3 regions of the Chryseobacterium sp. X308 genome follow, and region 1 is predicted to be linked to each of the others. Evidence: riboswitches for the same ligand, from Rfam matches in the RefSeq annotation. Region 1 holds a riboswitch; each other region holds the start of a gene.
The links. Region 1 has a riboswitch for cobalamin ahead of LIV57_RS14150 (TonB-dependent receptor plug domain-containing protein). Riboswitches for the same ligand answer to the same signal wherever they lie in the genome.
Positions count from the first base shown of each region.

Region 1 (3,183 bases):
ATATCTACTTATGATGTCGCTATGGCCACATGGGTAAACAGAGGCGGGCTTGTACCTACAGGATGGGATGGCAGCGTAAGCTCTACCTGGGGAATGTCGACTGATGGAAATACTATTGTTGGTCTTGGTTTTCTCACCGCAGCGAATGCGCATGCTGTGAAATGGGACGAAGTAAACGGCGTGGTAGATCTGGGAAGTATAGTTCCCGGACGCAGCTCCAGAGCAAACGCAATCAATGCAGCAGGAACAGTGATCGTAGGCTGGCAGGATGAATCAACCGGAACAAGAAGCGGAGCAAAATGGCAGGATGGAGTGGAAAGTTTTATTACAGATAATAATGGGAATCATGTAGGAGAAGCAGGAGGAATTTCTGCTGACGGAAATACAATAATAGGTTCGGCAAATCCTAATCCTTATGTATGGAATGCTGTGAGCGGACTTACTTATATAACGCATCCTAATGCTTCTTTCAGCTTCAAAGGAGGTGCCACCGGGATTTCTGCTGATGGGAAAAAAGTGATCGGGTATTACAGAGCATTTGGGGCTCCTCCCATGTCAGGAGAAGGCTTTATCTGGACCTCTGCCGCCGGGAGAATTAACCTGAATGATTATGCGGCATCTTTAGGAATTGCCACTAATGGAGTAACAATGGGACTTCCTCTTGCGATTTCACAGGACGGAAAGAAAATTGCCGGGTCAGGGACAAATGCTTCAGGGCAGATGATTGCTTTTTACCTGGATACTTCTGAATTTTTATCGGTGAGTGATGCTGTGAAAGAGAAAAACAATACAAGTATCTATCCTAATCCAGTGGCTGACATCCTGTATTTTAAAGGAAAAGGAAAAATAGAGAAAGCAGAAATTTATAATATGGCTGGACAAAAGGTAAAATCATTGGATACTGTAGAAGGACAGATTGATGTTTCATCTCTGTCAAAAGGAGATTATATTTTACAATATTCCGTAAAAGGAGTACAACAGGAGCCTTATAAATTTATTAAAAAATAACATATATAAATAGTAAAGTAGTGGGATGAATGGCTGTTTTCAATATTGAAAGCGGCCGTTCTTTTTTGTGTATATAACAAAAGGATAGCATGTTTTGTATAGAAAAGTCTGATTTTTGGCGAATACATATAAAAAACTATCTTTGCAAAAATTTTGGTTTCCAGTATTTTGGAATGAAAAGGGAATCGGGTGTAACTCCCGGACTGTCCCCGCAACTGTAAATCGCAACACAAGTTTCTGCAAAACGCCACTGTGTAAAAACGGGAAGGAGCAGAATGCGAAAGTCAGGAGACCTGCCAGGATTATAATTAAAAAACATATTGCTTTCGGAGGAAAAGTAAAAAAGTATGGATATAAAAAGATCTTTAGTACTGCTTTTTTCATCTTATGGATGTTTTCTTTTTGGACAAGAGAAAGCCATTGACACTATTTATGTCTTCGATAACCAGATGAACAGGGTGAAACTTTTTCATCCCGTAAAAACAATTACAGCAGAAGATGCTGAAAAAAACTCCAGTAATCTTTCGGAGCTTCTGAGGTTTCAGTCGCAGGTTTTTATTAAAGAAAATGGCCGCGGAGCCGTGTCTTCACCTTCTTTCAGAGGAACTACCGCCCAGCAGACCGCATTCGTATGGAACGGAATTAATATCAATTCTAATTTTTTAGGGCAGGGAGATATCAACAATATTGCTTTGTTCGGCTATGATCAGATCGGTATCAAAGCCGGTGGAGGAAGCGTGGTGTACGGAAGTGGTGCTATCGGGGGAAGTATTCACCTGAATAATACCCTTGATTTTAATAAAGGTTTTCATGGTTCTTTATTTTCTGAAGTGGCTTCTTTTAATACTTATAATAACTTTATAAAAGGTTCTTACAGCAATGATAAGTTCAGTTTTAAAGCCTCCGGAAATTATTCTGTAAGTGAAAATGATTACAAGGTAAGCGATCTGAATTACATCAACAGAAACGGGAATTATTACAATACGACATTCAATATAGGAGCATCCTATAAAATTACAAACGATCATAAGGTTTCGTGGCAAAGCCAGTTTTTTGATTCTTCACAGCATTATCCTGTGTATGAGGAAACGGGAACAAAAACAAAATATACAACTCAAAGCGTAAGAAGTCTTCTTTCGTGGGACTGGAACAAAGCGAAGTTCAGCAATTCCCTTAAAGCAGCCTACACGGAAGAGAATTTTCAGTATTTCGGTTCGCTAAACCAGCCTAAATCCAGTGGAGGAACCGGGAAAAATTATATCTTTAAAAATGATTTTAATTATTTCCTGAACTCAAAATGGAATTTTAATATCATCGGAGAATTTCAGCTTAATAAAGGCGAAGGGTACGAGAGCGGAATATCCAATGTCAGCAGGAATATAGGTTCTGTTTCAGGATTATTGCGGTATTTTGCGACAAAAGACCTGCGTTTTGAAGGAGGGTTCAAAAAAGATTTTGTAGAAGATGTAAAGTCTCCCTTTATGTATTCATTCTCCGGAAAATGGAACGCCGCAAAATGGTATGATCTGAGTATTAACGTATCCAAAAACTTCAGATATCCTTCATTTAATGATATTTATTATGAACCGGGAGGAAATAAAGATCTGAGACCGGAAACCTCTACTCAGGTGGATATGACCAATGAGTTCAAAGCGGGAGATTTCAAACTTACTCTGTCTCCCTATTATATGAATATCACAGATCTTATTGTATGGCTTCCAACGGCTATGGGATACTGGCAGGCATACAATGTCAATAAATCCGAATCTTACGGGCTGGAATCTCAGTTGTCTTTCAGCAAGCAGTGGGGAAATCATAAATTCACAGCCAATGCAGCGTACTATTATGCAAAAGCTATCGATAAAGAAACGAAGATGCAGAGACCTTACGTTCCCATGCACAGGGGAAATGCCGGTATAGATTACGAATATGGTTTTTTCAGGTTTTATGCACAGGGACAGCTGAACGGTGTTACTTATACCACAAGTGATGAAAAGAGATCAGAAGCTATAGATCCTTATTTTCTTTTAAATATGGGAGTTTCTGCCACCTTAGCAAAAAAATATACCTTAGGGTTTAAAGTGAATAATCTAACCAATACCTACTATAAAACCGTTTCCTTCTATCCTTTACCAAAAAGAAACTATAGTGTGTATGCAGCAATAAATTTTTAAT
Region 1 is NZ_JAJFZH010000012.1:114,086-117,268, forward strand. It holds gene LIV57_RS14145 (T9SS type A sorting domain-containing protein) at 1-1,008, shown strand, start outside; cobalamin riboswitch at 1,146-1,324, shown strand; gene LIV57_RS14150 (TonB-dependent receptor plug domain-containing protein) at 1,356-3,182, shown strand.

Region 2 (3,183 bases), on a different contig from region 1:
ATTGCACTGTAATTGAAACTCCAGTCTTTATAATCTGCCATCAGACTGAACGATCCGCTATTCCATGGGGTATAAGGAATCTGATTGCGGTAAAAAGTATCTTCAGGATCACTCATATCTCTTGCACTTTGATAAGTGTAGGAAAGCAACGGTCTAAGAGTAACTTTTCCCAATTGAAGTTCTGTCTGCACATTCACATCTGCACCAATGATTTCAACCAATCCAAGGTTCATCATCAGCCATCGGAACATGCTTCCGTTCGGAGCTGCCACAATTTTATCCTGTACTTTGTTGTAGTAACCGTCTACTTTAGCATAAAATGTTTTAAAGAGACGGTTGTTATAATTCTTCTGATAGGTAAATCCTACATCATATTGATTGGTGAATTCCGGTTTCAGATAGGTATTTCCGATATTGGTATAATACAAATCATTGAAGGTCGGAAGTCTGAAAATTCTTTTATAGAAAGCTCTTAGAGTAAGCTCCGGAATTTTTTCCGGCTGATAGCTCATAAACACCGCAGGTGTCCACTCTCTGGCATCTCCCGGTCTTTTATTTTTTCTTACTTCTTCAAATGTAAAGGTTCCTAAAAGGCTTCCCAAAATTTTGAATCTGTTCCACTGATACGTTGTTGCCAATGCTACCAATGTAGTATATCTTGTAGGATAAGAAAAATTATCCAGATTGGCATCCAGATTATTATACTGAAAATCACCGCTCAGGCTGACATCCCAATTGGGTGTAATTGAATAAATATTGGAAGAGGAAAGATAAAGTTCCCTTTGGATGTAGGTATTATCGGTATAAATAATAGACTGCGAACGAACCGTATCCATAAAATGGGTATAATCGTAGGCAAATTTTGCTTTCAGCTGCGTTTCAAATTTCGGGAACAGTTTTTTTCTCAGATTAGCCTGTACAAAATAATTTTCATCTGAAAGTCTCGCTCCTCTTCCTCCGAAACGTCCATTCACAATAGGTGCCGGCATTCCGCGGTTTGAAATATAACCGTAGCCACGGATATTCCAGCTTCCGTTATTTAAAGTTCCGTTGAAAGAAGTTTCAAAACGTTTTGCCCGAATATCTGAATCCTGTCTTTTGGCAATGGTATCATAGGCTTGCTGTCCATCAGGATATTTCTTAGCATATCTAAATCTGTAAATTCCGTCACTCTGCATAAATTCGCCACTGAAACTGGCAGAAACCCTGTCTGAAATTTTCTGCTCCAGCCGGAATGACGGATTGAAGAGGTCTATGGAAGCACTTTTGGCTCTTATCACAAGATTGGTTTTTCTTGTTCCTTTAAACACAGGAGTTTTAGGCTGTAAATAAATAGATCCTGAAGAACCGAAATCTTTTGCAGGTTGAAAAATTTCACTTTTCTGTCCGTTGTATAATGAAATTTCTTCCAGATCATCCAGAGAATACCTTCCCAGATCCACAAGGCCGTTTTGGGCATTTCCTAATTGAATTCCATCATAAAAAACCCCTACATGCTGGCTTCCCATACTTCGGATATTGATGGTTTTCAAACCACCCAATCCGCCGTAATCTTTAATCTGCACACCCGAAAAATACCGCAGCGCATCTGCTACAGAATGACTGTTTAATCTTTCCAGCTGCTCTCCCTGCAGGGTTTGTGCAGGAATAATTTCTTTAAAATTCTTTTTATAAAGATTGATCCCTTTAATGGTCTCTTCCTGAAGACTGTCTTTTTTCTTAGTTTGGGAAAGCACAAGTTGAGATGTTAACACTAATATTGTGAAAACAACTTTATGAATTGCAGAAGTAGTTAGTTTTGGCGTCATTAGCTCATTTAGGATAATGAAGACGCTAATGGGTATAAGAATACAACGACAAAGCACAGCTGTTACTGCACAGAATCATTGATGTCCTAAGCTTTATTCCACGAAAGCGTCAAACGATTATTGTCTGGCAGGTCTTCTGACTTACTCCATTTTTGAAATCCTTCCCATTAAAAAACAGTGGATATATTCTTCAAAAACTTGGTGTGGAGCTTACAGCAGCGGGTCTGTCCCGGATTTTCACCGGATTCCCTTTTAAGAGCTTTTTACGGCTCACCAAATTCCGGCAAAGATAAATAATTATTCCTAATCCCCAACTAAAATCATGATTTATAAACAATTAAAGCTCCCGAAGGAGCTTTAACATGATTTCAACAAGGGTTTCTTTTTAAATTCCAATATTCAGAAAAATACTAAATCTTGATTGAGCTTCAATATCTCCTCCCGCCAGGCGCGTGTACATGGGAAGCATGACTTCACTTCCCAGGCTCAGCTTTTTATAAGAGGCTTCAAAACCTAATTTTCCGTACAAAGCACTTCCTGCAGTGTTCGGCAATGCTTCATCAAATTGTTTATTCTGAGCATAAACTTCTCCCTGCACTCCAGTTTTTACAGAAAAAATGGATTTTTCATTTCCAGCAACCTGATAAAAACCTGTTGCTGCATAGTTCCATTGGTTTCCAAAACGGTAATTTTTCTTATTCTCTGTTTTGACCGTATAGTCTGTATTGACCAATACGGCTACTTTATTTTTCTGAAACTTATAATTCAAAGCGGCCTGATAGTCCCAGCTGCCAGTTCCCAGCTGAAAGCTTGGGTTGACACCGGATGCTCCTTTTTCATCAAACTTCCCGAGTGGAATTTTCACGCCCAAACCTCCGCTCAGATGATGGAAATTATCTTTAGAGCTCATCAGCTGGTAAATTCCCATCAGGTTTAAATCTCCTATTCCATTGATTCTGATATCTCCCTGCATGGTTTTCTTTTCATGAAAATGGAATGGCAGACTCGCATAAACACTCAGTTTTTTAGTCAGAGGAATTTTCCCCCAAAGTTGCAGCGTATTGAAATACTGATCCTGGGTAAGGTCTTTTACAAACAAGTTCTCTTTAGCTTTGTAATGCTGCGCAAAATACTTAATTCCGACAAACTGTGGATTCAACAATGACTCAAAGCCGGAAGATCCGTTTCCTGCTGCACAGCCGCAAGCATCACAGTCATCATCAAAATTGAATCTGCTGAAAGTTTCCGGAGCAATATAAGCACTGTCTCTGATGATCTTTGCCTGATACTGACTAAACAGGATCAAACTTACTATCACTATAATCTTCTTCATGTTTCTATAAATTATTCTGCAAATTTTGGATTGGATATAAAA
Region 2 is NZ_JAJFZH010000001.1:144,764-147,946, forward strand. It holds gene LIV57_RS00750 (TonB-dependent receptor plug domain-containing protein) at 1-1,808, opposite strand, end outside; cobalamin riboswitch at 1,917-2,101, opposite strand; gene LIV57_RS00755 (transporter) at 2,194-3,141, opposite strand; gene LIV57_RS00760 (cytochrome-c peroxidase) at 3,153-3,183, opposite strand, start outside.
Region 2: linked by a shared signal. The riboswitch ahead of LIV57_RS00750 (TonB-dependent receptor plug domain-containing protein) and the one ahead of LIV57_RS14150 (TonB-dependent receptor plug domain-containing protein) in region 1 are both predicted to bind cobalamin.

Region 3 (3,183 bases), on a different contig from region 1:
AACAGGATTGGAGCTTTATTGCAGCCTGGGAAAAGACAATAGTATCAATGAGATGTTTTTTGTGACTTCAGACAATAAACCTGTCATCGTGGAAGGACTTCCTTTTGGTCTTGTTCTGAATAAAAGTACATTACAGGACAGTAAAACGAAGTTCGGTAAGTACAATGCCAAAATACAAAAATCGGGAGCAGACAGTGAATTTCCTGGAGGTTCAAAACTGGTTTTTAAAAAAGGGAAACATTATACAACATTGCTTTTCGACAGTAAGAACCTGTTAAAATCAATAGGTTTAACAACAGAACTAATGGATCCCGCAGCCAATTGAGTACTGAAAAAATTATATAATTATAGTATCCGTCATTATTGACGGATTTTTTTATCCTCAGACGGCGTTAACTTTAAAAGAAAATCTATATCGTCAGTCCATGGTTATTTTTTACCTCAGCCATCACAAACGTACTGTGCGTGCTGCCGATAGAATCTACGGATCCCAGCTTGTTAAATACAAAATCCTGATAATGCTTCATATCCCGAACCTGAACTTTCAGAAGGAAATCAAAATCTCCGGAAATATTATAGCATTCGGCAACTTCTTCAATTTCTAAAATTTCTTTTACAAAATCATACCCCACGGACCGGTCGTGAATTTTAAGTTTGATCTGGCAGAACACCGTAAATCCGCGGTTCAGTTTTTCAGCATCAAGAACTGCTGCATATCTTTTAACAAAACCTTCCTGTTCAAGCCTTTTTACCCTTTCAAAAACCGGTGAAGTAGAAAGGTTCACTTCTTTAGCAAGTTCTTTAACGGTGAGTTTGGCGTTGTTCTGAAGCAGCCTGAGCAGCTGTACATCCTTATCATCGAGTTGTTCCACAGAATATTATTCTTTTAAATGATTAAAACAGTCAAATATAAAGAATTATATGCTTTTATTTTTACTTTATGAAGTTTAATTTGCTTAATTATTTGTTTTCAATTGTGGTTTTATTCTGTATTACTAATTTTACACAAAATTAAAAACTTTTACTGACAACCTTTGTTAAAGGTAAAAGTACAGTTCTTTACAGATACTTCATCAAACAGGAAAGGTTTTACTTAACGTAGATTAATAGGGAATCGTGTGCAAATCACGAGCTGTCGCGCAACTGTAAGTAACCCACCAAAAGTTTCTGTCCTTGCAGATCCACTGCCAAAAGCGGGAAGGATGACAGAAACTGTTACAAGTCAGGAGACCTGCCTTTACTGAATTGACAATGCTTTCGCGGGCTGAAGCTTTGGGTCATACAGATGGTATATCAAATTTTGTATTTTCTTCTGAAGGGAAATACACTGTCTGCTATGTCACTATTTTCCTGAAACTTTTTCCGCAAAACATAACGAAGCATTTTAAAGGACTTCCCAATAAGTTTAATTAAAAAGTTTAAAAAAATGCAAACTCACATTCTTGGCTATCCGCGTATTGGTAGCAAAAGAGAACTCAAAAAAGCCTGCGAGCAGTACTGGTCAGGTAAAATCCTTTTGGAAGAACTTCTGAACACCGGAAGAACTCTCTGCAGTCAAAACTGGAATATCCAGAAAGAAGCAGGAATAGATCTTATCCCATGTAATGATTTTTCATATTATGATCAGGTATTGGATATGAGTCTTGTCGTAGGTGCCATTCCAACACGGTACCATGAAGTGGTGCTTAAAAAAAACAATACTGAATTGGACCTTTATTTTGCCATGGCAAGAGGCTATCAGAAAGACGGATTGGATATCACTGCCATGGAAATGACCAAGTGGTTCGATACCAACTATCACTACATCGTTCCGGAATTTTATAAAAATCAACAGTTTAAGCTCAGTTCAGATAAGATTTTCAATGAATTTGCAGGAGCAAAACAAGCTGGAATCAATGCGAAACCGGTGATTATCGGGCTGGTTTCTTATCTGTTATTAGGAAAAGAAAAAGAAGAAGGATTTGATAAACTGGATCTGGCCGGAAGTCTTCTTCCTGTTTATATAGAGATTTTAGCCAAACTTCAGGAACAGGGTGCAGAATGGATTCAGTTTGATGAACCTTTCCTGGCATTGGATTTAACAGAGAAAGCCAAAGAAACTTACCGTTATGTGTATGCCGAAATCAGAAAACGTTTCCCGAAACTGAAATTTATTGTGGCTTCCTATTTTGACGGGTTAAAAGACAATACTTCACTTGCCGTTTCACTTCCTGTCAATACATTGCATGTTGATCTGGTTAGAAATCCTGAACAGCTGGATGGTATTCTGAATAGCATTCCTGAAGGTGTAAGCCTTTCGTTAGGACTGGTTGACGGTAGAAATATCTGGAAAAATGATTACGAAAAGTCGCTGTCTTTTATTAGTAAAGCTGTTGAAAAATTAGGATCTGAAAGGATTTTCATTGCACCATCATGTTCATTGCTTCATTCACCTTGTGACCTGGATTTTGAAACCAGTCTTAACCCGGAAATTAAAAACTGGCTGGCTTTTGCCAAACAAAAAGTGGCAGAAGTTGTAACGCTTAAAGAACTGGCTTCCGGAACGGAAAATGAACAGATTTTTGAAGCATTTGAAGAAAATAAAAAAGCAATTGAGAGTAGAAGAACTTCTTCTCTTATCCATAATGATCAGGTAAAACAAAGAGCCAGTGCTGTTACTGAAAAAGATGCTCAGAGAATAAACACCTTCAAAATCCGTAAAAAAGAGCAACAGGAAGTATTGCAGCTTCCTTTGTTCCCAACCACTACGATCGGATCATTCCCGCAAACCGCAGAAGTGAGAAGCTGGAGAGCAAAATTTAAAAAAGGAGAACTGACAGCAGAACAATATGATACCTTACTGAAAGAGGAAACGCAAAGAACAATCCGCTGGCAGGAAGACATCGGAATTGATGTATTGGTTCACGGAGAATTTGAGCGAAATGACATGGTGGAATATTTCGGAGAACAGCTGGAAGGATTTGTATTCACTAAAAACGGTTGGGTACAAAGCTACGGAAGCCGTTGTGTGAAACCTCCTGTGATCTTCGGTGATGTTTCCCGTCCAACACCGATGACGGTGTACTGGTCTCAATATGCCCAATCTCAGACTGAAAAATGGGTAAAAGGAATGTTAACAGGTCCGGTTACCATTTTACAGTGGTCTTTTGTACGTGATGATCAGCCTCGTTCAGAAACGTGTAA
Region 3 is NZ_JAJFZH010000002.1:138,713-141,895, reverse strand. It holds gene LIV57_RS03690 (hypothetical protein) at 1-325, shown strand, start outside; gene LIV57_RS03685 (Lrp/AsnC family transcriptional regulator) at 411-872, opposite strand; cobalamin riboswitch at 1,068-1,254, shown strand; gene metE (5-methyltetrahydropteroyltriglutamate--homocysteine S-methyltransferase) at 1,427-3,183, shown strand, end outside.
Region 3: linked by a shared signal. The riboswitch ahead of metE (5-methyltetrahydropteroyltriglutamate--homocysteine S-methyltransferase) and the one ahead of LIV57_RS14150 (TonB-dependent receptor plug domain-containing protein) in region 1 are both predicted to bind cobalamin.